Laspinema palackyanum D2c: one gene and its partner. The protein of the gene in region 1 interacts with the protein of each later gene in a pairwise test. Links are inferred from orthologs where the notes say so. Each region holds a gene or a part of one and is shown on either strand. Other genes may lie near its edges. The genes, in order: NG795_RS05380 and rplL.

Region 1 (15,940 bases):
GAGACTTTATTTCAATCACAGAAGAGCAACCCATTGTAGAGATGTCCAGAGATAAAATCCAATCTTTGCGATAACGGGGTTCAATTTTTTAAAACTATCCATTGCGTCAAATGGGAAGGCTCAAGGGTGCAGGTACCTGAATTCAGACCCCTGGGCGGGTTAGGCTTAAAATCAGGGTTGGACCCGCCCATTGGAAATGACGTTCAATCACTCCTAAAAGCGTTAAGATAAAGTCAAGAGGGGATAAATTTCCCAGTTCTGAATATCAAAACTCTATTTATTTCTTCATCAAACTGCAATCAAACGTAGCCTTATGTCATTTGTTGGTTTACATATTCACACCGATTACAGTCTGCTTGATGGTGCCAGTCAGATTCCGAAACTGATTGACAAGGCGATCGAGTTGGGAATGCCAGCGATCGCCCTGACGGATCACGGGGTCATGTATGGGGCGATCGAACTGATTAAAGTCTGCCGAGGAAAGGGAATTAAACCGATTATCGGCAATGAAATGTATGTGATTAATGAACCCTTAGATACCAAAGCCCGTTGCCGTCGCTATCATCAAGTTGTTTTAGCAAAAAATACTCAAGGCTATAAAAACTTAGTCAAACTCACCACAATTTCCAGTCTCGAAGGAATTCACGGCAAAGGAATTTTTGCCCGTCCTTGTATTAATAAAGAACTGTTAGAAAAATATCACGAAGGGTTAATCGTTACCAGTGCTTGTTTAGGAGGGGAAATTCCTCAAGCGATTTTACAAAATAAACTGGATGTCGCCCGAAAAGTCGCGAAATGGTATAAAAAACTCTTTGGGGATGATTATTATTTAGAACTCCAGGATCATGGGTCTCAGGAAGACCGAATGGTGAATGTGGAATTGGTGAAAATTGCCCGCGAACTGAATATTAAACTAATTGCCACCAACGATTCCCATTTTATCTCCTGTTATGACGTAGAAGCTCATGATGCGCTATTGTGCATTCAAACTGGCAAGCTGATTAGTGAAGATAAGCGGATGCGCTATAGCGGAACGGAGTATATGAAATCCGCTGAAGAGATGGCGTTGTTGTTTAGAGATCACTTGTCTGATGACATAATTCAAGAGGCGATCGCCAATACCCTAGAAGTCGCCAGTAAAATCGAACCCTACCATATTCTCGGCGAACCTCGGATTCCCGATTTCCAATGTCCTCCGGGAGAAACTCCCAACACCTATGTGGAATGGATTGCCAAAGAAGGACTGAAAGAACGCTTTAAAGTTAAAAGCTACGAAGAAATTCCCCAAGTCTATCGGGACCGGCTGGTTTATGAAGTGAAAATGCTGCAACAAATGGGGTTTGCGGCGTACTTTTTGGTCGTTTGGGATTACATCAAATATGCACGCGATCGCGGCATTCCTGTCGGTCCCGGAAGAGGGTCTGCCGCCGGGTCTCTCGTCGCCTATGCCATGCAAATTACCAATATCGATCCAGTACATCATGGACTTCTATTTGAGCGCTTTTTGAACCCCGAACGGAAATCCATGCCTGATATTGACACAGATTTCTGCATCTCTCGCCGGGATGAAGTGATCCAATATGTGACTGAAAAATACGGCAAAGAACGGGTCGCCCAAATCATCACTTTTAACCGCATGACTTCCAAAGCCGTGTTAAAAGATGTCGCCCGGGTGTTAGGAGTTCCCTACAAAAAATCCGATGAAATGGCGAAATTAATTCCCGTTGCGCGGGGGAAACCGGAAAAATTAGCGGTCATGATTTCTGATAAATCCCCCGCTCCGGAATTTCGCGAAGCTTATGTTAAAAACGAACAAATTCCCCGAGATGATGGAACGGTAGTCGAATTCCGCCAATGGTTGGATATGGCTATTAGAATTGAAGGAACGAACAAAAGTTCTGGGGTTCATGCTGCCGGAGTCGTGATTTCGGCCGACCCCTTAGATGAAATTGTTCCCCTGCAAAAGAATAACGACGGCGCAACCATTACCCAGTATCCGATGGAGGATTTAGAATCCCTGGGGTTGTTAAAAATGGACTTTTTAGGGTTGAAGAATTTAACCATGATTCAGAAAACCCTAGACTATATCAAGACAACCAAAAATCTTGATTTTGACCCCTATCAGTTTCCCGCTGAAGAACGTAAAGCACAGGAAGTTCGAGGCAGAGGCACTAAAAAATTCCCCAAAGATATTGAAAATACCTACAAGATTTTAGAACGGGGGGACCTCGAAGGAGTTTTTCAATTAGAATCTTCGGGAATGAAACAAATTGTGCAAGATTTAAAACCCTCTTGTATTGAAGATATTTCTTCTATTTTGGCACTCTATCGTCCCGGGCCCTTGGATGCAGGGCTAATTCCTAAATTTATCGATCGCAAACATGGACGGGAAGAAATTGCCTATGAACATCCTCTTTTAGAAGGCATTCTGCAAGAAACTTATGCAGTCATGGTCTATCAAGAACAGATCATGAAAATAGCCCAAGATTTAGGGGGATATTCCTTGGGTCAAGCGGATTTATTACGCCGTGCAATGGGGAAAAAGAAACCCGAAGAAATGAATAAACATCGGGAACTGTTTCTGGATGGAGCCACAAAAAATGGGGTTTCTAAATCCATTGCAGAAAACTTGTTTAATCAGATGCTTTTGTTCGCGGAGTATTGCTTAAGCTACGATACCGAGATATTGACCGTAGAATATGGCCCGATGGCGATCGGTCAAATCGTAGAAAAGCAAATCCCCTGTACCGTTTATAGTGTCGATGGGGAGGGTTATCTGTACCGCCAACCTATCGCCCAATGGCATCATCGGGGTCAGCAAGAGGTTTTTGAATACGCCCTGGCAGAGGGTCGGGTTGTTCGCGCCACAAAAGACCATAAGTTTATGATAAAAGCGGGTCAAATGGTGGCGATTGACGAGATATTTGAGCAGGGTTTACAACTCATAGGAGTCTCGTCAAAACTGGTCTCGCGTCAAGCTTTGGGAATTCAAACGGTTTATGATATTGGCGTTGAACGGGACCACAATTTTATTCTCGCCAATGGGTTGGTTGCGTCTAACTGCTTTAACAAATCCCATTCTACTGCTTACGGTTACGTTACCTATCAAACCGCTTATTTGAAGGCGAATTTTCCCGTCGAATATATGGCGGCTTTGCTGACTTCAAATAGTGGGGACCAGGATAAAGTTCAGAAATATATCGCTAACTGCCAAGAGTTAAATATCACCGTTCAAGGACCGGATATTAATCGGTCTGGGGTGGATTTTACCCCGGTGGAGGCGACTGAGGAAAAGAAAACGATTCTGTTTGGATTGTCGGCGGTGAAAAATATTGGCGACAATGCGATTCATGCTATTTTGACCGAACGAGAGGCGAATGGGCCATTTCACTCTTTGGCGGATTTGTGCGATCGCATTAATCTACATACGGTCAACAGTCGCGCCTTAGAAGCCTTGATTAAATGTGGGGCTTTGGATGGTCTCAATCCTAACCGCAAACAAGCGATCGAATATATGCCTCTGGCGATTAAATGGGCCCAGGACCGGGCTAAGGAACAAGAAACGGGCCAGCTTAATTTATTTGACCAACTGGCAGTAATGACCGAAACTTCTACCTTTGAATCCGCCCCTGTTCCGCCCAATATTGCCGATTTTCCGGTGGAAGAAAAGCTGCAATTTGAGAAAGAATTGCTGGGATTTTATGTTTCTGAACATCCCTTAAAAAATGCCGGAAGAATTGCGGAACAGTTGGGGATTGAGGTAGTCAGTCTGGGGAAACTAGATGAACAGAAATCCCGAAGCAAAATCAGTGTGCTGGTGGTGTTGACGGAAGTTAAACAGATTCTGACGAAAAAAGATGAACGCCGCATGGCTTTTCTGCAAATGGAAGATATTGAAGGGAAGGCAGAAGCGGTGGTATTTCCCGATACTTATGAACAAATCCACGAGTTGCTGATTCCGGATACGCCGATTCTGATTGATGGGAAGGTCGATCGCCGCGACGATCGCACTCAGATAATTGTGGAGGAAGCGAAAGTCTTGAAATTGGACGAGTTGACCCCACTGCGGGAGGCAGTTGTATCGACGAGGATCACGGAGATGATTTTATTGGAACTGACGACCGATCGCATTAATAAGCCGGAAATGCTCGATCGCCTGAAAGTGCTTTTGGAAGAACATTCCGCAGACAAAACCAAGGCAACGGTCCCGGCAGTTGCCATCATTGTGAAAGCGGGCGATCGCCATCGCGCTGCTGCCATTTGCGGACCCAATTTCTGGGTCCAGGATTGTCATAATGTGGTTACCGCCCTCAATTCTGCTGGATTCCCGGCAGTGGTGTATTCTCTCCCTCCTGGGAATGGGATGGGGAATCTACCCCCATTCCCGGACCAGTTGCCGTTCCAGCAGCTTACGGTTGCCTATCTCAACTCGATTCGGTCCATTTTGCAGGACTTGGATGAGGGATGAGGGGGAGAACGACAGCAAGTCGTTACTAAGAACATGAAGGAACGCCTGAAGGCGTTACTACGAACATAAGAGAACCCCTGAAGGCGTTACTACGAACGCCGGAAATGACTAACGACATAAGACCCATGACAAATGACCTATCACGGTGCCTGCCACAGTTTGACCGTCTCATCCCCTGCGGCAGTGGCGAGGATTTTGCTATCGGGACTGAAGGCGACAGCAAAGACGCGATCGCGATGGTCAGTCAACGTACAAATCGGCTTACGCTGACGGATATCCCAGAGGATGACGGTTTGATCGCGGCTGCCACTGGCGAGAAATTTGCCATTGGGACTAAAGGCTAGAGCATTGACCCGTTCTGTATGTCCTGGTAAACGACCGATTTGTTCACCTCGACCCGCATCCCACAAGACGAGGGTCCCGTCAAAATTGCCACTCACGATGGTTTTGCCATTGGGACTGAATGCCACGGCATTGACGAGGCCAGAATCGCCGTACAGGGTAAAAAAGTGCTGGCCGGTGTGGACATTCCACAGCATCAGGGTTGTGTCCCGACTGCCGGAGGCGAGGGTAATGCCATCGGGACTAAAGGCGAGGGAATAGACCCAGCTTGAGTGGCCCCTGAGCTTGCGGATAGCTTTGCCGGTGTAGGGATTCCAGAGAATGATTTTGCGGTCCCAACTGCCGGAGGCCAGCATGGTCCCATTGGGACTGAAGGCGAGGGAATCTACTAATTCAGAATGGCCGGAAAACCATCCCCCAAGGTTCCGAATCCGTTCCCCGGTTTCGGCGTTCCAGAGAATGATACTTTTATCCCGGCTGCTACTGGCTAACAGGGGAGATACGGGACTAAAGGCGACGGAAAGGACTAAATCGGAATGACCCTCTAGGGTGCGGAGGCGATCGCCGGTGGTGATATTCCACAGGATTACGCTTTGATCGGCGCTACCACTGGCTAAGGTATTGCCATCGGGACTAAAGGAGATCGCCCAGACCCAACCTTGATGACCTTTGAGGGTCCGGATGCATCTCCAGGCATGGGGATCTGCCAGGGGTGGGGTTGCCGGTGGGGTTGCGGTGGGGAGGGTTGGCGGTAAACTGGACTCTTCTGACCTGTTCAAAAAGGTCGGTCGCCGGGAATGCAAGTCTTCCAGAACTTCAGTTACAGACTGATACCGTTCATTCACCCGGTCCTGCAAGAGTTTGTCTAGGATTTGGGCTAAAGCGTCACTCACATCGGTCCCCATTTTCCAGAGTCGTTCTCGCCAGATCCATCTTCCCTCTAGGGGGTCGTACAAATCGTCAACCCACTCTGCGGTTAACAGTTGAATGCAAGTGACCCCTAGACTATAGAGATCGCTGGCGGGATAGGCCAGTCCTCCCCGGATCTGCTCTGGGGGCCCATATCCTTCGCTGCCAATGGTACTCCCAGTTCGGGCCAGTCCAAGACTGGCTAAAGGTTTAGAAACGCCAAAATTCGTGAGGATTAATTCCCCGGTATGGCGGCGGCGAATATTATCCGGTTTGATATCTCGGTGAATAATATTGCGATCGTGAATGGTTTTAAACACGGGTAAGAGGAGGTCCAGGAGTTCCCAAATTTGGGCTTCTCGGAACGCGCCATGTTGTTCCATCTCTTCGAGCAAACTTTGCCCGTCGATAAACTCGATCGCCATGTACAGGCGTTTGTCTTGCTCAAAATAATCTAGCAACTTGGCAATCTGCTGATGATCTCCCATTGCCTGCCGACGTTGAGCATCGTGATCAAAGACTTCAATCACCTTTTCCAGGGTACTACTGTTTGCCGAGGCTTCTAAGCCGGTTTCCACCGGCAGCAGTTGCTTGATAATGCAATAACTGTCTTGCTGCTGTTGATCCACAGCCAAAAAAGTTCGTTCCATACCCCCTTCTCCCAGAAGTTGGATAGTACGGTAGCGCTCTTTCAGCAGCAAATTCGCTCCACAACTTAGACAAGTCTGGATATTCGGTGGGTTTTGGGGATTTGGGCAAGCGGGATTCACGCAATAAGTCATACCAGCAAACACTCAGAAGTGGTTATATAGTAATCAGTCTTTACCAAAATTTTGGTCTCGGCACTTTTACGGAACAGTTCCATCGGGGCTAATTTTCAACACCTATTGGTATTGCAGACTACCAATATTCCGGAATGAATCAGCTTTTCGGGTTCCTACTCGTTTTGTTGATTGCCTATTTTATGTTCTATTTTCAGTTGACAAGACAGATTCCCAAATTTTGATTGTATTATCCCAACTGCTACTCACTAATTTGTGGCCGTCTGGACTAAAAGCGAGAGAGGTAATAGGTCCCGAATGCCATTTTAAGGTACAGAGTTCTTGTCCGGTTCTCATAAGGAACAATTTAATCAACCGATCGCGACTGCCACTGGCCAGGATTTCGCCATCGGGACTCACAGCAACCGCTTGTACCCAATCCTTGAGAGTCTGCAAGCTGTAAGTCTCGGTGTGGGTCTGTAAATCCCACAGTTTCACGATTTTGTCTTCACTGCCACTAACTAACTGCTGACCATTGGGAGTAAAGGCGACGGCACGGACTGAGGCCAAATGTCCCCGGAGGGTAGTTTGCTCTAATCCGCTGTTTAAGTCCCATAATTTGATGGTATGGTCATCGTATCCACCCCCACTGGCCAAGGTTTTCCCATCCGGGGCGATCGCCACCGATTCCACATACCCCGTATGTCCAGTCAGGGTCCCCACTGCCATCCCCGTGGTCAGGTCCCACAGTTTCACGGTACTGTCAAAACAACCGGCTGCTAGGATTCCGCCATCGGGACTAATTGCGATCGACAACGGATAGGCATTTAATCCATCCCAAGTCTGCAATAAGTTCCCACTGCCCAAATCCCACAGCTTTAGGGTATTGTCCAAACTGCCACTGACCAGAATTTGTCCGTCGGGACTAATCGCCAGACAACTCACCCACCCGGTATGGGCGGTTAAAGTCCCGATCGCCGTCCCGGTGGCCAAATGCCACACCTTGATTGTTTTATCATAACTACAACTGGCTAAGGTTTCTCCATCAGGACTAATTGCTACAGCGATCGCATAGTTTTGATGACCTGTCAGAGTATGAATACATTTCCAGGTGTTCGGAATCGAGGGGTTAATCGTCGGGGTCGCCCTTGGGGAGTTGGACATAAACCGCTGAGGAAGCGACCAATAGAGGTCTGCCAGCGCCCCTCCGGCACTTTCATAGCGATCGTTCACCCACTCCTGCACCATCTTATCAATCACTTTTTCTAAGCGGCGATCAATCGTTATCCCTTTTTTGATTAATTCTTCTCGCCACAACCAGCGCCCATTCATCGGGTCGTACAATTCATCGGGATTGGTATCGGTCATCAAATGAATACAAGTCACCCCTAAACTGTACAAATCACTCGCCGGATACGCTTTCCCTCCCCGCAATTGTTCAATCGGTGCATAGCCTTCCGTCCCGATTTTAGTTCCCGTCTTAACTAAAACGTTACTACTGAGTTGTTTCGCAACGCCAAAATCAATTAATACATATTTCCCATCGGATTTTTGTCTTAAAATATTTTCTGGCTTAATATCTCGATGAACCACATTGCGCTCATGAATATGCTGCAAAACCGGCAGTAAATCTAATAATAAAGTTTTGATTTTTTCAGCGGAAAACGGCCCGGTTTCATCTAACTCCTGCAACAAAGTTTTGCCATTGATGAACTGTTGCACCAAATAGAGACGTCCGTCAATGGCAAAATCTGCAAATAAGGTCGGAATTTGGGGATGATCCCCGAGTTGTAACAGTCGTTGAGCTTCCTGGGCGAACATTTTAGTCGCCGTTTCTAATAAGTCGGAATTTTGCTGAACTTGGGGTAACGGCAAAAATTGTTTGATCACACAGGTGGCATTTAAGCGATCGGCATCTTCCGCGATGAAGGTGCGGCCAAATCCCCCTTCCCCCAACAGGGAAAGTGCTCGATAGCGATCGTTCAGTTGTAACTTGTTGCCACAACTTTGACAAAACTTGATACCGGCTGGATTCTCTGGATTTTGACAGTGGGGATTGAGACAATAGCTCATGCCATTTTTCAGGTAAAACGCTTCAGGATACGGGCAACTCTTGTGACTAGACTTCTTGTAGAATTGTCTCAAACCCCCGGATGCTCGGGGGTGAGCAATCATCCTCGGAAGGCATTCGGGTCCACTCTCTAGTTTAATCACAATTTCTCCAAATCCACCGCTTTCTGAGAAAATAGATGGGATTACGGTTCTTGTCCAAATTCAGAGCGTAAGGCTTCTAATTCAGCGGCGATCGGGTCAAATCCAGCGGGTTTATTGGGGGGAGTTGGGCTGGATTTGGGTGGGGGAGAAGCAGGGGGTGGAGCATTCCCCGGTTGTCCTTGACTAAAATGAGTTTTAATCGCTTGTAAATCCAAGGAAACCGGGTCAAATTTTCCCGGTTGAACGCCGGGAGAGGGGGGAGTTTGGGCCGCAGCAGGGGGTTTGGGGGGAGGTCCGGCGATCGCCCCAGGTTGCAATACCTGTAAAACCTCGGTCGCTGATTGATAGCGATCGCGCACTAATTCTTGCAGCAGTTTATCTAAAACTTGGGCTAAAATAGGAGAGGTCCTTTTCCCTTGCTTTGCCAGTTGTTCTTTCCACACCCAACGGGCATTCATCCCATCATATAAATCATCGGGCATTTTTGCCGTTAATAACTGAATACAAGTCACCCCCAAACTATATAAATCACTGGCGGGATAAGCTTGACCTCCGCGAATTTGTTCTAGGGGCGCATATCCGTGAGTTCCGGCGCGAGTTCCCATTTGGGCCAGGGCAGTCCCCGTCCCTTCTTTTGCCACCCCAAAATCAACTAAAACCAGTTTATTATCCTTGCGCCGACGTAAAATATTATCCGGTTTGATATCTCGATGAATCACATGATTGTTGTGAATAAATTGCAGAATGGGCAATAAATCCAGTAACAGGGATTGTATTTGAGTTTCGCTAAACGGTCCCTGGGTTTTGAGTTCATCTAAAAGGTCGGGACCATCAATTAATTCTTGAACTAAATACCAGCGTTTATCTTGTTCAAAATAAGCATAAAGGGAGGGAATTTGAGGATGTTCCCCCAGATGAAGCAGTTGCACCGCTTCCCGTTGAAACAGTTCCGTTGCTTTTGCTAAGGCAGCAGTCCCTTGAATTTGGGGGAAAAACTGTTTAATCACACAGGGTGCATTGAGGCGGTCTTCATCAACGGCAAAAAAGGTGCGACCCATCCCCCCTTGGCCCAGGGGTTGGACCGCCCGATAGCGATCGCGCAACAGTAATTTAGCCCCACAAGTTAGACAAAATTTGGTACTGGGGGGATTGGCGGGGTTAGGGCAGTTTGAATTGAGACAATAGGTCATAATCTTACCGGAATTGACAGAATGGGTATCGTTCCTCGGTGATGAGTGGCGATCGCACCGAAACAAGTCTGATCCGCCTGGTTTAAGACAAGACTTGCCAAAATTTTATCGTTTCGTCCCAACTGCCACTAATCACCAGTTTACCATCGGGAGCAAAAATCACCGCATTCACCGCCCCGGTATGTCCATTCAGGGTGGTGACATGGTTGGTAGAGAACTGGCCTTTTTCCTGGCCAATTTGCCAGAGATTTAAGGTTTGGTCTGTACTACCACTGACGAGATGTTTGCCATCAGGAGAAAAGGCCACGGAATTGACCAGATCCCGATGGCCAGATAAGGTGGTAATCAACTTTCCTGTGGAAAAATGCCAAAGTTTAATGGTTTTATCTTTACTGCCACTGGCCAGAAGTGCGCCATCGGGACTGATTGCCAAACAATTTACCGATTGAAGATGTCCCCCCAGGGTATAGAGCACTTTATGGTGTTTTAAATCCCAAATTTGGATCGCGTTATCCAAACCGCCACTGGCTAATTGTTGACCATTGGGTGCGATCGCAATGGCTTTAATCATTCCCGAACGACCGGCCAAGGTACACAACGGGGAGACAGAAATGTTTCCGTTCGGTCCTGTTCCTATCTGCCAAAGTCGCACGGTTCTATCTTCTGAACCGGAGGCTAAAATCGTGCCCGTTGAGTTAAAAGCTAGGGAATTAACATCGCGTAAATGTTCCGTGAGGGTGGCAATTTCTCGCCCGGTATTGAGATGCCAAAGCTTGATGGTATCATCATCACTGCAACTGGCTAAAAGAGTGCCATCCGGCGAGATGGCCAGTCCATTAATGGATTTGGTATGACCGGAGAATCCGCGTAGAGTTTCCCCAGTCAAAACATTCCAAATCAGGATGCGATCGTCGAGACTGCCACTGGCGAGAATATGACTGTTCGGGGCGATCGCCAGACAAGTCACCCAAGAGGTATGGCCCGTGAGGGTCCGCACACAGCGAGGCCCTCTGTGGGTTGAGGCGCGATTACTAATCGGGGGTTTCGAGAAAACCGCCACGGGACTCACCCTGTCCCCAGGGGGAAGTAAATTCTGGGTTGAGGGAGGTTTCATGAACTGGGACGTTTGAATCCGGGTGGCGGTGTTGCGGAGTTCCTGGCGATCGCCCTGGGGTAAAAGTGCTGCCAAATCGGTCAATACCGCCTGGGCGGATTGATAGCGATCGCTCAAGTTATCTTTAATCATTTTATCTAGGATATCCCCGAGGCGCGGGGCGATCGTCCGACCTCGGTTCGCTAAATACTCCCGCCAAATACAGCCTTTAATCGGATCAAATAGTCCATCAGGTTTTGCACCCGTCACCAGGTGAATACAAGTCACCCCTAATCCATACAAATCACTAGCAGGATAAGCTTTCCCACTGCGAAGTTGTTCGATGGGTGCATAACAAGTGGTCCCGACTTTGGTCCCGGGTTTAGCAAATGAAGCGTCCGTCAGTTGTTTGGCAACTCCAAAATCAATCAAAATCACTTGACCATCGCGCTTGCGTCGCAACAGATTCCCCGGGGTTATATCGCGGTGAATCACATTTTTGGAGTGGACAAATTTGAGAATGGGCAAGACTTTAGCGAGGAGTTGGCAAATTTTCTCCTCCCGAAACGGACCCCCCTCTTTCAGTTCGTGCCACAGGGTTTTCCCATCAATATATTCTTGCACCAAATACAGGCGTTTGTCCTGTTCAAAAGAGGCGAGAAGGGTGGGAATTTGGGGATGTTCTCCCAGTTCATAAAGGCGGACTGCTTCTTGGTTAAATAAGGCAACGGCTTTCTCGAACAATCCTTGTCTGGATTCACTACTGCCTTGGAGGGTCGGCAGGAGTTGTTTAATGGCACAGGGAGTATTTAGTCTATCTTCATCGATCGCAAAAAAGGTTTTGCCAAATCCCCCTCGGGCGATCGGTTTGATAGCTCGATAGCGTTCTTTAAGCAGTAACTTTGAGCCGCAACTTTCACAAATTGAAGTCTTCGGCAGATTTTGGGGATTTTGACACCGGGGATTTAGGCAGTAACTCATATAAGGAATGATAGGCAATGAACCGATTTAGTTTTATTTTGCCTCCTCAGCGTCCAACTATTTCGACCCTCGTGAGCAAACCCCCCTCTGTGAGTGGTGGTTTGCTCGGTTGTGCAGCGATCGCCTGGAGTTTTATGGTCCTCCCCTGAGTCCCCTAACGGCTAACCCCTAGGGGCTTTCTTGGGGTAACCCCCGAGAGTCTCAACAGATTTTTAACCCAAATTTTACACTTCTTGAATATTTATTAATTTTTATGGATTAACCGCCTAAGTCCCAATTGTTGGATCTTATTATCGAGTTTGAATGCAGTCTTAATTTTTGAGTTAAGGCTGGCACTCTTTTCCTCCCAAGATTCCCGCTCTCCCCATCCGCTTTCCCCAGTCCGAGGACTTGGTTTCCCTTCAGAGTGCCCTACTTCAATGCCCACTGGTTCTTCCGGGAATAAAGGGGGCATTATTGCTGAACAACCCTCCCTGAACTTTGAGATTAGTCGGCGACTTCGGAGGGATGATTACTATTAATAAAATTTCCCACAACTTGACGCAGTTGGGCGGCATCAAATGGCTTAGTTAAATATTCCGTTGCTCCAGCTAACCGACCTTGGACCTTATCAAACAGACCATCGCGAGCCGTTAGCATGACGATGGGCAGTTCTTGAAATTGAGGGATGTTCCTCACGGTTCGACAAAGCTCTAAGCCATCGATTCCGGGCATAGAAACATCGAGCAACAAAATCGCAACCTGCTCGTGGTAAATCATCGACAAAGCATCCACGGCATTATCTGCCACTAGGACGCGATAATCCTGAGCCAATGCTCGCTTGACTAAATCTTGCATGACGACACTATCATCGACAGCTAGAATGGTGGCTACGGGACTATTATTTTCAGACATTTTTTCTCTCCAGTCCTTAAAAACACTTCAGATGGACAGGTTAGAATCGCAACAGTTTGACCGGCTTTTCGGCCAAATCTTCATTGACTCAATCAGACGATACTCTATCCCCTGAGCGATGGGTATATCTCTATTTAAACTTTACCCTATTTTTACCCTGAAATAACGGATAGGCCCCAGAAACAAAATTCGGGGTTTTGGTGGATGAGGCTACAGTGGTTTTACCTAGATTAAACACTGACAACAACCGCCCTTCGCCCCGGGAAGGCGATCGCCCTCTACTCCGGGAATCAAACCCCGGAATTTTCCGGTTAGCTTCCTTGTTCTTAAAGCTTTGATAAAGTTGGCTCAAGTTGACCGCCGGATTAATCCCAGAGGGTACGTTCTTAACCGAGGACCGAGGCAGATTTTTGACCCTTTTCTAAACCGAGTTATGCCCTCACTCCCTTTTCTTTTGGTCGAATTGACTCGGGGGATGAAAACATTCCCGTTGATGTCAGCGGTTCCATCTCTCAGCAGGGCTGTTCCAGAATTTTTAGCGCCTAAACTTTACAGCAATTGTAGGGTGGGAAAAAGCCCACCTTACTGGAGAAGACCTGGAGGTGGGCTTTTTTCCCACCCTAGTCCTCCGGGCTCCTCAGAGGCCCAGATTTACCCCCCGAGATTAACGGTTTCCGGTTGGGGTTTTTTGGCCTTTAGCGGTTTGCGCTGACCAATTCCCAAGGCGGGTAACAGTTTGTCTTTCAAAAAGATACTGACAGTCACAAACACCACAATAATAAATGCCCCAATCCCTATGGGACTCGGGACCCAGAATCGGGTCTCCAGATGATTCAGTTGTCCCGGTTGCAGGGTCCAGACCAGTTGCCGTCCATCCTTGCGACTCTCTGGCATTAGTCCATCCTCGGAGACAACGGCGGTTGCACCCCAGGGCGTATTTAAGGTAAATTCCAGATCCAACAGGACCCCCGGACTGACAATCACGGTGCCATTAGAGGAAATTACCCCGAGCGATCGCAAATCTAACTCATAATTTAGGTGATTATAAATCGCCAGTAAAAAGTTCCGTTGTCTGACCGCCATCTGAGAAGAAATATCCGGAATTTGCGCCTCGGGGGAATTCGCTAATTCCGCTTGATTCCTCTCCTCGGAATTAAAAAATTGGTTAAACTTCTCTACTAATTCCGCCCCATTATTAAACGGGATTTTCACCGTAATTTCTCGGTCAGAACTGCGTTTAACCTGCCCATGCAATTGGCGAGTGCGGCGTTCGATACTGTCTAACCAGGCTTCAGCGGTCGCACTACTAAAGGCTTTGAGTCGTTCTCCGAGTTGGATATGTTGGACAATTTCTCCGTGAGTTTGACTCTCAAAGTTAATCCCCACATCATATTCCACACAGCCGGTGAGCAAGAGCGGGACCAGTAATAGGACAATCCAGACTCGCGATCGCCTCATGCTCCCTTGAATGCACTCCCCGAATTTTCTCCCAAAAACTGCTAATTTCACAAATTTATCTTCCTCCGGTCAATTCATTAAATCATCTTTTACCAACCCGAAACTTAACCTTGTCTGGCAGAAACTCCCAGTTTCCCAAACAGCATACTCGGCATCAATGCACCGCCGCCGACCCATTCGCGTTCGCTACTAAAATCGACTAAACTATCAAAGGCTTCAAAAATACTCCCGGCAACCATTGTATTTTTCACTCGCCCCACAATCTCGCCATTTTCGATTTTATACCCTAAATCTAAGTTAACCGAAAATTCCCCCGCTAGTTGATTTGATTGACCAGCCCCGAGGACTTGCTCAACGATCAATCCTTCCTTGACTCCGGCAATTAAATCAGCAGTGGAGGTACTCCCCGGATTCAGGCACAAATTGACCAAATCGGGGCCTGGGCGCGAAAGTCCACCGCGAAACCCGTTTCCGGTGGATTCTAACCCGGCGCGGGCGGCCCAGCGTCGGTCCCAGTAAAACCCATTCACCACGCCCTTTTCAATCAGGGTATTGGGACTGGTGGGAGTGCCTTCATCGTCAAATTCACAAGCGGATGGGCCCAGGGTGGGGTCTTCAAATAACGTTAGGCGCTCATCAAAGACTTTTTCTCCCACTTTATCCATGAGGGGGGATGCCTTTTGCACCACCGCTTGACCGGATAAGATGGTATCGAATAGACTGCCCAAGGTACTCGCTGCGGCTCTTGGGGTAAAGAAGACCGGGAAAGAACCACTGGTGATGATGGCGGGACGTTCGGCGAGTTGGTATTTTTTGAGGAGGTCTTTGAGGAGGCGATCAAAGTCGGGCAGGCGATCGCGGGCGACATCATAGCTATAAGCTTGCAGGAAATCTTCCCCTTTGACTAAGTTACCACTCAGACTGGAGCTCACAATCTGGCTCGATCGCGTGGCATACAAATCTTCGCTGGTCATAATTTTGACCGTCCCACTGCGAATATGAAAGCTGACATCCACCAGAATATCGGGGTTGTAACCGTGAACCTGCTCAATTTGATTCCGACCGACTTCCAGCAATTCCTGGGTGGTTGGGGGTTGAAATTCTGAGGTTGGGGAGGACAAATGGAGGTTACTGGCGAATTCAAATTCCGCACTGTCGCCAATTTCCGAGGTTTGCACCGCAGCATCAACTAAATCATCCAGGCGGGTCAAATCCGTGGAACTGGCAAAGCCAATTTTGCCCTTGGAAATCACCCGGAGGGCCACCCCTTGGAGGGCTTTGGTTTGCAGGGATTTCAGGCGGTTGTTTTCAAATTCAATCGGGGTATCTTGACTGGAGACATAGTAAACTTCGGCAGAGTCTACCCGAGATTTTGCCAAATCGAGAATTTTCTCAAGAGTCGAATCACTCACAATTTCTGTCGCTGTTACTGGTTTTCTTCTCGATCTTAGGTCGGATCGGCCTGCGATCGCTACCCTTGTGGATCGGAATCTGGGAATAACATCGCTCATGAGCAATCATACCCGGATTTTTTTCCGGAAATTCTGGAAAATTACTCCGGTTTGGTTGGTTTGCTGGGACTGCGACGGGATTTTTCCTGCTGTTTCTGTCGTTTGAGGCGCTGAATCTC
Region 2 (13,963 bases), on another replicon or contig:
GGGTGACTTTTTCGCCGAGGTAGGTGCTGGCATCATCCACCAGTTTCCGCAGCACTTGAGCAGAAATTTCTTCGGGAGCATATTGCTTGCTTAAAGCAGGGCAATCGATCTTAACGTTGCCATTGATATTAAGGACTTTGTAGGAAACCTCGGTGGTTTCGTGAGTGACTTCGGTATGTTTGCGTCCGATGAAGCGCTTCACGGAATAGAAGGTGTTTTCCGGGTTCATCACCGCTTGACGCTTGGCGATTTGACCAACGAGGCGATCGCTGTTTTTCGTGTAAGCGACGACCGAAGGCGTGGTCCGGAAGCCTTCTGCGTTAGCGATAACGGTGGGTTTACCCCCTTCCATCACAGCAACGCAAGAGTTTGTGGTTCCTAAGTCAATTCCAACTACTTTACCCATAGGGATGTTTTACTCCAATTTACTACTAACAAAGGGTTTGGGCTGATTTAGCCCGGTTTATTTGGGCTATCGGACCAACTGCAAGAGAGCAGCTTTTCCAGATTGAATATTTTTTAAGCCTACCAATCTATATGGTGTGGGCGTTTGGGCTTGTATTGAAGGGGAGGTTACCGAACCTCATTAGGGACGGTTTACCGAGAAAGCAGGCTTAGGGGGTGTTTTTAGGGGCCGATCGCCGGTGATTTGGGGGTCTATCCCATCAGGTGGGCGATCGGCCCCTTCTTCCCACCCTTGTCCCTGAATCCATTAAATCTCCGGATTTGGGGTGAGCAGATTTACCCTTGGGCTGCCCATAAGTCGTTTAACAGTTCCCCTTCACTGGAAGCGATTTTCTCCTCAGTTTTCTGTGGGGTTAGCTCCGGTTTCTGCTCCACCGGCATCATGGGATTAACCTCAGATTTGAACTCATCCAACTGCACCTTGACCACTTGGGGTTGTTGGGCCGAAAATTTCGGCAAGGTTAAGGTGAGAATGCCATCCTTTAACTGGGCTTCGATGCGGTCCGGGACAATCGGTTTCGTCAAGGGTACGACCCGACGTAACTTGCCGTAACGGAGTTCGGAACGCAGGTAACCGCTGTTCTGACTCACGTTCTGGGGGGGCTGACGGTGGGCGGCGATCGCCACTTGAAAGCGACTCGCTTGCACATCAATCTCGGATCCCGTTAAACCGGGTACTTCCACCCGCAATACAAAGCTATTCTCAGTTTCTTCCAGTTCGATCGCCGGTTGCCACACTCTACCCATTTCGGGACGTTGGCACGGGGGTTGTTCAGTTAAGAGTTGTTCAAATTGACGTCCCCAGGCATCGACCTCGCGTAACAGGTCAAAATTCATTGATGTTCTCATTGGGTTTCCTCTCCTAAAGTAAGAGTGAATTCTGAAATCGGTAGAGTGGGCAGAATCGGGTTTTATCAAACCAGTGGGCGATTAAAACACCGATAAAATTTTATGTAACATTGGGAAACTAAAGCGTTTTTTCCATACTTTTGATGCAATTCTGTTGCAGATATTCGAGTGGGTTACTTCTCTCTAATGTAGGTTAACTAACACTCGATTAACCAGGGGGTAAACCGTAAGAAGACTGTTGTATTTGCCGCCGATGGGCGAAAATTTTTAAATCTTCATTCCGATTTGACCATGAATCTAGGATAGGAAAATCTCGGTTTAGACTCAGGGGGGCAAACCGTAAGAGGACTGTTGTATTTGCCGTCAATATCTATCTTGGATGTTGATGGAAATAAAACAGGGCAACACAAAACCCCCCGAGTTTTAGGAACTCGGAGGGTTTAAATCAGCAGAAGACTAATTTAACCGCTAACCACGGCCCTTGCGGATGGGCGTACCGCAGGGATAAGTGGCAACAGGTTCGGGTCTTTCGGAAACTGTGGGGACAGTTCGTTCAGATTTTTTCGCTTGCGCCAATTGGTAGTCTAATTGCAGTTTGGTCAGCATTTCCTGGCGGCGATCGTACAGTCGCTTGAGGGAACGCGGGGGACATTGATTCATCACATAAGCGGTGAGAATCGGCAGGGCGATCGTGCTGTCGGTGTAGCAAACCACGGTATTGGGCAGTTCGTTGGGGTCAACTTTGCCCCAGCTTACGGCTTCAGCGGGGGTGGCCCCAGATAAACCGCCGGTATCGGGACGGGCATCGGTAATCTGGATGAAGTAGTCATGTCCCCGTTCTTCTAAACCGAGGACCTCGTGAATTTGGGGTTGGGTTTGCAGGAGGAAGTTTTTCGGAGAACCGCCACCGAGAATGAAGGCGGCACTTTCTCCGGGGAAGTCTTTGTTGGGGTCCCGGGCAGCATAGGCGATCGCCGCTGTTTCGTTGACATCGATCGCCGGATCAATGATTAATTGCGACCCTTCTAGAGCAAGCGCCGCCACATTCATCCCGATCGAACTATCTCCTGGCGACGAGGTATAAATCGGCACCCCGCACTCATACGCCGTTGCCAGCAAGCAGGAATGTTCTACCCCGCGTTGCTTCTCAATTTCCCGGACATATTTGCCCAGCAGATAGTGAAATTCAGCCGTTCCCATCCGCTTCTGAAACGGTTCGGCGCGCAAAATCGTCCGAATAAAGGCATCGGTTTCGAGCAACACATCGTAGTCAAAAATGATGTCGTAGATGCGGATATGACCCTCTTCCCGCAGCTTGATATCATCGACGAACGGATTTCCTGCATAGAGGTTTAATCCGAGTCCGTAATGGATATCGTGATACAGATTTGCGCCGGTACTGATGATGTAATCAATAAAGCCGTTGCGGATCAGCGGTGCTAAGGCGGATACCCCAAATCCCGCCGGAGTCATGGCCCCTGATAGGCTCAGTCCCACAGTCACCCCTTCCCGCATCACCTTTTGGGTCAGCAGGTGACAGATTTCCCGCAACCGAGCGGAATTATAAGCGGTGAAGTAACCATCAATTAAGTCCACGACACTCACGTTCTCGGTCATGGGGGCGGGGGCAATTTTGCGATCTATCATTTGAGACATTTTTCCACTCCAAACGGTTGAAATACAGAACATAGTGGCCTTAGCAACCCAAGCGACTAAGGCGATTGACTATGTTCAATCGTGAATATTTAAGTTGATTGACATTACTGCCGGATGTGAAGGATTGGGTCAGGTTCGTTGGAACCGACCTCATCCCTAGGCAGTGGCTGGAGATCTCTACCCCACGCTCTATCCCGTAAGCATGATGCTTAATGAGCGGGTCTGACAGATGTTTCGTTCATCTGATGCGAGTTTCTCTGTCATGAATCCGCTCGATTTTTGATAGAGCTAGGGCCGGAAAAATCCAGATTGTTTAGAGACGGTTATCGGAACGCCGTCTCCTTGTCAAAATTTTGTGGGTCTATAACCCCGATCGACCTAGTTTGCGGACCCCTAAAGACTTAGGGTCTTAACAGCAGCTTCCAAGAAGCTTCAGCAGTACCGAGCGCAAACCTTATCTAACAGGCCGATCGGACCATACTAGGCGCTTCACATCGATCAGTCCAGGACAGCGCAGGGTCGCAATGCCGTTTACGCTTCAACTGCATATCCAGATACCAGAGGCCACGCCAAGGGTAGCCAGTTAGAGCAAAGAGTTTCAACGTTGTTATGCAACCTCTCTTGAGAAGACAACATTTTCACTCTACTCTAGCATTAAAATTCCAGGGCTGAAATCTGGAAATTGAGTTTTTTTAGGGAATTTCTGCCTTTAGGGGTAGATAACATAGGGTTATCTACTTTTTTTGCATTTTTTCGGCTTTTTCAAGCCTAAAAGCTCTCTGTGGAGTAGTAGGACTCAACAAAGAGTGGATCGCAAGGGCCGAAATGGAGTCAGGACAATGGGAGGCGTCAGGTGGGGTTCTTCTGGGGCGATCGCCACTTGCGCGTCACTCAAAGGAGGTTTAAGCATCTGCATGGAGAGTGGGGAAACCTCTTTCTTCGTGAAGCGCGGTAAGCGGAAGCTCTCCCGTAGGGAAGCGCGCGTGGACCCCACCCTAACCCGGACCAAGACACAGGGGAGGGGACCGGAGGTTTTGTTCCCGAAGTGGACCCCGAGCAGTGGGTCCAATTGGCGGACGAAACCCGGGCACGAGACGGGAAAAAAACTCCTGGAGATTGGCTAGACCGAAATGCCAATTGAGCGGTATGATGGGAGATTGTGAGTTAAAAACCATAACTATGAAGGCTGAAGAGATTATCCGTGGCATTGAGGCGGAACAGTTAAAAACTGACCTGCCGCAGATTTATGTTGGTGACAGCGTAAGAGTGGGCGTCAGAATTAGAGAAGCGGGCAAAGAAAGAACCCAGCCATACGAGGGCGTGGTGATTGCCATGCGCAATGGTGGGATTAACGAAACCATTACCGTGCGCCGCGTGTTCCAGGGAGTCGGGGTGGAACGAGTCTTTTTGCTGCACTCGCCCCGGATTGAGAGCATCAAAATATTGCGTCGGGGTAAAGCACGACGGGCGAAGCTGTACTATCTGCGCGATCGCGTGGGTAAAGCTACCCGTATCAAACAACGGTTTGACCGCCCTATCTAACACCAATCCAAAAAAATTGCCCCGGGTGGGTTGACGCGATCGCAAGTTTAGGTATAGGATAGGAAATGGGTGAATCGCTCTAACCAGCAGATTCAACCCGTGCGCTCTTAGTTCAGTTGGTAGAACGCAGGTCTCCAAAACCTGATGTCGGGGGTTCAAGTCCTCCAGGGCGCGCTGAACCATCTTCCGAAAGATATCTGCCCGAAAGTATGTCTGCTGTGAAAAACAGCAAACAACCTAAAAACTTTCGGGTAGAATTATTATCTGGGTGGTTCGTACCAAGTATTGGAAGAACAAGAAAAAGTTTAAGCAAAAACGGCGACTGGTGCAGCCACCATAACGATTGTGGCGGGATTCACTGGCTGGAAGCATAAAAGCTGTTGCCAAGAAAGAACTACCTGTTGTTGCGTTCAGTGGGAGAGGAAAAGCATATTGTGGCAAAGAATAACGAAGCAAACCAAGAAACAGCAAGCGGTTTCAATCCCGCAGAGTTTTTCCAGGAAACAAAAGAAGAACTAGCTAAGGTAGTTTGGCCATCTCGGCAGCAGGTAATTAGTGAATCATTGGCCGTCCTTTCGATGGTCGCCTTAATTGCCAGCTTAATCTATTTCATCGATAAATTTTTTGGTTGGGCAGCTACACAGGTGTTCGGATGATGTTTGCATCGGACGACGACTCTCAATATCCAACTCAACCGTCAGAAACCGACGAAGCGGAAGAATCCACATCATCAGTGCAAAAGCGCTGGTATGCCGTCCAGGTAGCTTCCGGCTGTGAAAAACGGGTCAAAGCGACCCTAGAACAGCGGATTCAAACCTTGGATATGGGTGAGCGGATTTTTCAAGTTGAGATTCCCCAAGCTGCTGCCTTTAAAATTCGCAAGGATGGAAGCAGACAGCAAACGGATGAAAAAATCTTCCCCGGTTACGTCCTCGTCCAAATGGACATGGATGATGAAAGCTGGCAGGTTGTCAAAAACACCCCCCATGTGATTAACTTTGTGGGGGCAGAACAAAAACGCCGTTACGGACGCGGACGCGGTCACGTCAAACCCATGCCCCTGAGTTATTCGGAAGTTCAACGAATATTCAGGCAACGGGATGAAGCAGAGCCAGTAGTAAAAACTTATTTGACTCCAGGAGAAAAAATTGAAGTGGTCTCTGGACCCTTTAAAGATTTTGATGGGGAAGTCATTGAAGTTAGCCCAGAGCGCAGTAAGCTCAAAGCACTTCTGTCTATCTTCGGACGAGATACGCCCGTCGAACTGGAGTTTAATCAAGTCCGCAAATTGAGTTAAAGCAGCTAACACAGCAAATGGCAAAAAAAGTAGTTGCGGTGATTAAGTTGGCGATTAATGCCGGAAAAGCCAACCCCGCACCCCCGATCGGGCCTGCGCTCGGTCAGCATGGCGTGAACATCATGATGTTCTGTAAAGAATATAACGCCAGAACTGCCGATCAAGCGGGTCTCGTGGTGCCGGTAGAAATTTCCGTCTTTGAGGACCGCAGTTTCACCTTCATTCTGAAAACCCCTCCCGCCTCTGTCTTGATTCGCAAGGCAGCAGGGATTGAAAGAGGTTCAGGGGAACCCAATCGCAAGAAAGTGGCGCAAATCTCCCGGGATCAACTCCGAGATATTGCCCAAACGAAAATGCCCGACCTCAATGCCAATGACATTGAAGCGGCCATGAAAATTGTCGAAGGGACCGCCCGGAATATGGGTGTGACCGTCGGCGATTAGGAACCGATTGGAGATTTTAGATTGTTAGATTTTTAGAATTCTCTTTAGATTCTAGGAACTGGGGTTTGAAATCTCTGGATTGATCTAAATGAGATTTCCAAGAGTAAGCGATCGCATTTCTAGTGCGTTCCTTATCCTTAAAAATCTCAACCGAGTGACCCATACAAGGGGCAGAGGCATCGCCTCGCTATGACCCCAGGAGAGAAAAATGCCAAAAAAAATCTCGCGTAGATTACAAGAACTCAACAAAAAGGTTGAAGAGCGGCCTTATCAACCCTTAGAGGCGCTCACCCTTTTAAAAGAGACCGCTACAGCCAAATTTCCTGAATCCGCCGAAGCTCATATTCGCTTAGGCATTGATCCCAAGTACACCGACCAACAGCTACGGACCACCGTGGCCCTCCCCAAAGGAACGGGTCAAACCGTCCGCGTGGCGGTGATCGCTCGGGGGGAAAAAGTGAACGAAGCCACCCAAGCCGGTGCAGATTTAGCAGGATCAGAAGATCTCATTGCTGAAATCCAACAAGGCCGCATGGACTTTGATAAACTGATTGCCACCCCGGACATGATGCCCCAAGTTGCCAAATTAGGTAAACTTCTCGGTCCCCGTGGGTTGATGCCTTCGCCAAAAGGTGGTACAGTAACCTTTGACCTCGGTCAAGCAATTAACGAGTTCAAAGCCGGTAAACTAGAATTTCGGGCCGATCGCACGGGCATCGTCCATGTCATGTTTGGGAAAGCCGCTTTCCCGACTGAAGATCTCCTAGTCAACCTGAAGGCGTTGCAAGAAAGCATTGACCGCAACCGTCCTTCTGGTGCTAAAGGCCGCTACTGGCGCAGTGTATATGTGACTTCAACGATGGGACCCTCCATTGAAGTTGATATCAGTGCCTTGCGAGATCTCAAACTGACAGAAACCGCCTAAGCGCGAGTTAAAATTTTGAGGAAACTCAAAATTCATCCCTTCAAACCCCACAATTAAATAGCACAGTAGCCGGAGACAGTAGGTGTCCAACAGGGCTTAATTTCCTACCTAGGTTTGCGTTATCGTTCCCCTTGTGCTGATCTTGTCATTAATTGACAAGATTGCCATCGGAAACTGACAAAACCCCGGCTACCCTGCTGGGGTTTTTGATTGGGTCGGGGATAAGGGAGCAGTGGGAATCATCCATTCCACTCATATTCCCAGGGGATGAATGCTCCGGCTCCCAAATGTCTCTAATTTCTTAATCTTCATCCCAATCAGGAGGTGAAAACGAGTGGGTAAAACGCTAGAAGATAAACAAGCGATGGTGACGGAGCTCAAACAAGAGTTGAGCCAAGCCCAGATGACGCTTGTGATTGATTACAAAGGGTTAACCGTGGCGGAGATTACCGATTTACGTCGGCGTCTGCGCGAAAGCGGTGCAACCTGTGCAGTCGCTAAAAACACCCTGATGCGACGGGCTGTTGATGGCGACGAAAATTGGCAATCTTTAGAGGAATTCCTCAAAGATTCCTCTGCCTTTTTATTCCTGAAAGATGACCTGAATGGTCCGATTAAGGCGTATCAAGACTTCCAAAAAGCGACCAAGAAGAGTGAACTTCGCGGTGGTGTATTAGAAGGAAAAGCGCTGACTTTCGAGCAAGTGAAGGCGATCGGAGATCTTCCCTCCAAGGAAGAACTCATGGCGCAAATCGCCGGGGCCCTCAATGCAGTGGCCACCAAGATTGCTGTGGGGATCAAAGAAGTTCCTTCGGGTCTGGCCCGGGGTCTCCAAGCCTACGCCGACAAAGACGGCAGCACCAGCGACGAAGACCAAGCGGCCTAGAGGCTTGTCCTTTGTCATTTGTCCTTTGTCATTTGTCCTTGGATAACGGATTAAGGATTTTCACTGTCCGGGGTCATTTGTTGAGTGACCCTGAACCCCTGACTATTCCATTTATATATTTGATAGGAGTCAATCCATGTCTGCAGCAACTGATGAAATTCTCGAAAAGCTAAAATCCTTGACCTTGTTGGAAGCTTCTGAACTGGTCAAACAAATTGAAGAAGCCTTTGGCGTGAGCGCTGCTGCACCCGCAGGCGGCATGATGATGATGGCTCCTGGCGCTGCTGCTGCTGCTGAAGAAGTCGAAGAGAAGACTGAATTTGATGTCATTCTCGAAGAAGTTCCCGCAGACAAGAAAATTGCTGTTCTCAAAGTTGTGCGTGCTTTGACCGGATTAGGTCTGAAAGAAGCCAAAGATATGGTTGAATCTGCACCGAAGCCGATTAAAGAAGGCATCGCCAAAGATGCAGCGGAAGATGCTAAGAAGCAACTGGAAGAAGCAGGCGGAAAAGTCAGCATCAAGTAAGATTTTCCCTGGGAAAATCAATACCGGAGTGGCAGAATATCAATCCTATTTTGCCACTCTACTCGATAAGTCCACGGCAGTGGGCTTATTTTTTTTGAGGGGGTGATTCAGTCAGTGGGGATGGCCGATCGCCTCTATCATCTGTTGTTCCACTAACTTCTGCTGTGTGGGTAAGGTAAAGTAAAAAGTCGAACCCTGACCCGGTACTGATTTTATCCAGATAGAACCCCCATGCCGTTCGACAATTTTGCGGCAAGTGGCTAATCCGATGCCGGTCCCGGGATAGTCTTGGGTGTGCAAGCGTTTAAAGATTTCAAAAATATGCTCGGAATATTGTTCATCAATCCCAATGCCGTTATCCTGGATAGAAAATAAATACTGACTATCTTGCAATACAGCACTCAGATGAATTTTTGGCGACTCTTCGCGACGGTATTTAATGGCGTTTGCGATTAAATTTTGGAAGAGTTGGACGAATTGGGATTCGGTGCCGATGATTGCGGGTAACTCGTCATAAGTAATCTGGGCTTGATTCTTATAAATTTCAGTGGTTAGATTTTCCAACGCCTGTTGGATGAGCCGATCGCCGGGGAGGAGTTGAAACGGTTCCTCAGCCTGATTCAGACGAGCATAGGAGAGTAACTCTCCAATTAATAGATTCGTGCGATTGCAGAGTTTTAAAATTTGCTCTACGAAGTCATTACATTTATCATCCAGTTGTTCTTTCCCACACATTTGCAAGAGTTGGGCATAGCCATTGATGGTCGCTAAAGGTGAGCGTAAGTCATGAGAGGCAATTCCCGCAAATTGTTCTAAATCGGCATTAGACCGCGCCAGTTCTTGATTGGCTTTTTCGAGAGCAAGTTCTGTGTTTTGGCGGCGCTTAATTTCTTGTCTGAGCAGTTCATTTTGCTCCTGTAGCGCTTTTTCAGCGGCGTTCCGTTGACAAATTTCAGATTGCAATTGATAGTTTTGCTCTTCTAACTTCATTTGCAGGTGATTTAGTTTGAGATGACATTCCATACGGGCAAACACCTCTTCGACTTGAAAAGGTTTGGTAATATAGTCTACTCCGCCCACCGCAAAGGCTTTTACTTTGTCAAATCCTTGGTCTTTGGCACTCACAAAAATTACTGGAATTTGACAAGTTTCGGAATTATTTTTGAGCTGGTGACAAACTTGATAGCCATCCATATCCGGCATCATGATATCCAGCAAAATCAAATCGGGTGGGTTGGATTTTGCAGCAGATAAAGCCATCTCTCCTGAGAGGACGGCCCGGACTTTATAGCCTTGTTTTTTTAGCAAATCCGACAGAAGGCGTAAATTATTCGGTTCATCATCTACGATTAAAATATTGACTAAATTTCCCTGGGATTGATGTTTATTCATAAAGAATTTCCTGGGTGAGTTGGGTGATTTTGTCAAATCGAAAGTTGTCAATCCAGTCCTGGAAACAGTGAGCGATCGCCGCCAAATTTTCCGGAATTTCCTGGATGAGTTCCTCAATGGCTTCACTATCCGCAGCAAGGGCAGCATTGTGCAATGCACGAATCCAAGTGACGGGCATCCCTTGCAACGCCGAAGGGTCTGGAATAAAGGTCGGATCCCCTGAATCACCCTTGTCTTCTCTTCCCGAGTCGGGATATTCGTATCGATAGCGCACACCGAGATGTTGAGCCAATGCTTGCAACAGCACCTCTCGTCGGCAGGGCTTTCGCAGGAACTCATCACAACCGGCGGACAAAATCAATCTGCGATTTTCTTCAAAGGCACTCGCGGTTAATGCAATCACCACCGTCGCCTGCCCTTTTAAATGGCGCTTAATTTGTCGAGTGGCTTCATAACCATTCATCACCGGCATTTGCATATCCATCACTATTAAATGGGGTTCCCAATTTTCCCATACTTCTAACGCTTGTTGGCCATTTTCGGCTTCCCGGACTTCAAATCCTAGGGGTTCGAGGTAACAGCGGATTAAGCGGCGACTTTCAATGCGATCGTCAGCCACCAAAATCCGATAGGAGGGCTGATCCGGTTCTAATCCGATAATCCGGTGAACCGGACTTCCAGTTTTGAGGTCACTGGCTTGGGCGAGAGAGACTTGAATGGTAAATTTAACCAAGGTCCCCACATCCAGGCGACTGCTGACCTCAATCTCACCGCCCATCATTTGGATAAATTTACGGCTAATGCTCAATCCTAAACCTGTCCCTTCTGAGGCGGTTTTGCCCGTTGCGGTTTGATGGAAGGGTGTAAATAATCCAGGCAACTCGTCCTCAGCAATCCCCTGGCCCGTATCTTCGATTTCAAAGTAGAAACAGGACCGAGAGGCTCCCTCTGAATTGGCCTCTGGGAGTGGAGTCGCTCTCACGCGCAGGGATACCCCACCTTCCCGGGTAAATTTGATGGCATTTCCCACGAGATTGGTCAAAACTTGGCGCAATTTGCTTTCATCGGTGGTGATATATTGGGGTACAGTACCTCGGTCAAAAATAATCTGTAACCCTTTAGAGGCGGCTTTGATGTTGAGCATGGCTTCTAATCCCTTAATGAGAGCATAGAAGTCAAAATTGCTCAGATGAAGGGCCGATCGCCCCGCTTCGATTTTGGAGATTTCTAGGACATCGTTAATCAGATTGAGGAGATGCTCACCACTACTATTGATAATCGCAATTTGTTCTTGTTGTTGCGGATTTAAAGACGAATCGCCAGCTAAGATTTGGCTAAAGCCCAGAATCGCATTCAGGGGGGTTCGCAATTCGTGGCTCATATTGGCAAGAAAGGTGCTTTTAGTCAGGTTCGCCGCTTCCGCCGCTTCTTTGGCTTCTAGTAAGGCTATTTCAGCCCGCTTGCGATCGGTAATATCTGTGGTAATTCCACAGATCCCATAAGGTTGACCGCTCAAGTCATGGAGGATTAACTTAGAGGTATAAAAGGTATGAATGCCATCGGGCCGAAGGAGGTATTCTTCACAAGAATAAGGCACGCCGTTTTCGATCAGGTTTCGTTCATTGGCGTCTACTTGCTCGGAAAACTCTCCAGGGATTAAGTCGCTAGAGGTTTTACCAAGACACTGCTCTTCTGGGATCTGTAATAAATCAAGGATATATTGATTGGCTAACAATATTTGACCTTGCAGGTCTTTCAAAAAAATTCCCGCTGGCGCATTATCTAAAATGGCTTTGAACTTTGCTTCACTTTCCCGCAAAGCTTTTTCAGCTTGAATTTGGTGGGTGATATCCAGCCCAACTCCGCCGACTAAAGGCTCTCCTCCTTCAATTGCTATGGGAAATTTATAAACTAAAAACTCACCCAGGGAACCATCAGGACGAAATGCGGATTCGATCGCCTCGATGACTTCACCGCCATCAATCACTAACCGAGTGTTGGCAATGTGCTGTTCGGCTAACTCCCTTGGGTTGAGGTCGAAGGGTGTTTTCCTCATCAACTCTCCTACAGGCTTACCGAATAAATTAGCCAAGTTTTGATTGCAGTAAACAATTTTGCCATCGTAATCACAAATCCAGGCAAGGGCCGGACTGTGGTTCATAAAAGCCTGAAATCTGGCTTCGCTTTCGCGCAAAGCTCGCTCGGCTGTAACCCGATCGTTCACATTCCTACCCATGAGAGAAGCACCCAAGATTTCTCCGTTGGGATCTCGCATGGAACTGTAGTTCATTTCATAATAGTGAAGGTCGTGGGAGGCGTCTCCTAATGGTAGAGTCAGGCTAAAGTGTTCTCCTCGAAATGCTCGTCCCCAAACTTCTCTTGAATTGGCCTGTTCACTGGGTAAATGGGATAAGGCTTCCAGGAGGTTCCGCCCCACTTCCAAGGGCCGGCCAAACAGCTTGCTAAATTCGGTTTTAGCCGCTTCATTTAGCACCACACAGTTAAACTCTGTATCTATCGCTGCAATAATATCTGGACTGCCTTCTATCAAACTATTGAAAAGTGCTTGACTGCCTCTGAGGTTAGCCTCGATTTGCTGCCGCTGGTGCAATTCTTGTTGGAGTTGATCGGTTCGTTCGGCGATGCGATGTTCTAAACTTTGATTTAACTCCCGAAGGGCTTGCTGTGCTTGCTGGCGATCGCTCAGGTCAACCGCAGTACACATCGCAATTCTTCGGCCATCGGCAGATTTCCCCAGAGTCACGGCATAAAAGTACCAAACGCGGTTTCCGCCGGTTTTGGTGCGAATAGTGACCTCTTTTTCCAGAACCTCGTCTTTGGGTAAGGCGTAGATTGTCTGAATCGTGTCTTGGAAGCTTTGTGTTCTTTCCCCATAAGCTTGCGCCGCCCAGTCAGCAACGGTGGGAATATCTACAAGCTCATAGCCAGTAATCTTGGACCAAGCTCTATTAAGTTGCAGCACTTCTCCATCTTCCGCATGGAGCATGATCGGGACTGGGGAATTCATGACGGCATACTGGAACTGGCGGTGTGACTCCTGGCGATCGCCCTCGATGCGATTGAGCAATTGAGCCTGGACATAAATCTCGATGGAAAAGATAAAAATCTCGCTAATGATCAGAGCAGCATAGGCGGTGGGCTTATCATACCATCCCAGTTTATAACCATTAAAGATCACCCAACCGAGGACCAAAGGCAGGGCGATCGCCCCAGGCAACAGTCGCCGCGCCATCATTCCCCCCACCAAAGGACTGAGGATCGTCCGCATCAGCCCCTGTTTTGGACGGCTGAATAAGATCGCCACGGACAGGAGGAGAAAGGTGACTGCGGTACTAAAGGCGGTGTGAGTGGTTGGGACCACTAACTGATATAACACCTCAGAACCAAACAAATGACCGGAGAGAGGCACCAACGCCATCAAGGCTACCCCGACAGTCAAGATCTGAGCGAGTCGGTCATTCTGTGGGGTCTGCTGTGCCAACAGCAACAGGCAGATCCCACTCAAGATAAAATTCACGGCAACGCTTTCCGCCATCCGTCCGGGATAGGGGTCGGTGACGGAGACTTTGAGATGGGGAATCAGGAGTTGATCGATGCCGAAGTTCCAGTTAAAAAGATACTGGAGTAAGGTGAGAGTGGCGATCGCAATCACGAACCAGGCTAATCCTCGGACTATTTGTCGCCACCGTCGAGGGAGTCGTGGTCGTTGTAACAATCCTAGAGCAATACCCACGCTCACAAAGCACAAAGCGGTATTGGGTTTCATGGTGTAGGGGTTGCCCAGAAAACCGCTGGTGAATCCTTCCGGATTAAAATGCCAACCCAGCAAATGGATGGCCCCCATCAGGATGACGAAGGCACTGGCGATGCGAGAGATCCGGTAAACCATAGGAACAATCTCCTCTTTGAGTTTGAGGTGGGGTATCGCTAGAAATCAGTCAGGCGAGAGTATCAATACTCT

The links.
Region 2: the proteins of NG795_RS05380 (region 1) and rplL interact in binary tests that used the Escherichia coli proteins (3 or more experiments, as listed by UniProt). The link is inferred for Laspinema palackyanum D2c from one-to-one orthologs.

The regions. Positions count from the first base shown.
Region 1 is NZ_JAMXFD010000003.1:41,959-57,898, forward strand. What follows is about bases 1-4,668. They hold NG795_RS05380 (DNA polymerase III subunit alpha), read left to right. Parts: upstream 1-313; coding sequence 314-4,468; downstream 4,469-4,668. Other genes in these bases: NG795_RS05375 (alpha/beta hydrolase), read left to right, coding at 1-74; NG795_RS05385 (protein kinase domain-containing protein), read right to left, coding at 4,609-4,668. Also shown: more of NG795_RS05385, read right to left, coding at 4,669-6,501; NG795_RS05390 (protein kinase domain-containing protein), read right to left, coding at 6,682-8,553; NG795_RS05395 (protein kinase domain-containing protein), read right to left, coding at 8,736-9,884; NG795_RS05400 (protein kinase domain-containing protein), read right to left, coding at 9,967-11,958; NG795_RS05405 (hypothetical protein), read left to right, coding at 11,976-12,107; NG795_RS05410 (response regulator), read right to left, coding at 12,445-12,852; NG795_RS05415 (DUF3153 domain-containing protein), read right to left, coding at 13,504-14,361; NG795_RS05420 (TldD/PmbA family protein), read right to left, coding at 14,415-15,722; NG795_RS05425 (hypothetical protein), read right to left, coding at 15,863-15,940. UniProt on the Escherichia coli protein: DNA polymerase III is a complex, multichain enzyme responsible for most of the replicative synthesis in bacteria. This DNA polymerase also exhibits 3' to 5' exonuclease activity. The alpha chain is the DNA polymerase catalytic subunit.
Region 2 is NZ_JAMXFD010000011.1:163,729-177,691, reverse strand. The notes cover bases 7,204-9,894. They hold rplL (50S ribosomal protein L7/L12), read left to right. Parts: upstream 7,204-8,199; coding sequence 8,200-8,589; downstream 8,590-9,894. Other genes in these bases: NG795_RS15040 (response regulator), read right to left, coding at 8,701-9,894; rplJ (50S ribosomal protein L10), read left to right, coding at 7,512-8,063. Also shown: molecular chaperone DnaK, read right to left, coding at 1-406; NG795_RS15090 (Hsp20/alpha crystallin family protein), read right to left, coding at 742-1,314; NG795_RS15085 (homospermidine biosynthesis protein), read right to left, coding at 1,783-2,970; rplS (50S ribosomal protein L19), read left to right, coding at 4,150-4,512; preprotein translocase subunit SecE, read left to right, coding at 4,947-5,168; transcription termination/antitermination protein NusG, read left to right, coding at 5,165-5,809; rplK (50S ribosomal protein L11), read left to right, coding at 5,827-6,252; rplA (50S ribosomal protein L1), read left to right, coding at 6,461-7,177; more of NG795_RS15040, read right to left, coding at 9,895-9,981; NG795_RS15035 (PAS domain S-box protein), read right to left, coding at 9,974-13,891. UniProt on the Escherichia coli protein: The binding site for several of the GTPase factors involved in protein synthesis (IF-2, EF-Tu, EF-G and RF3). Is thus essential for accurate translation.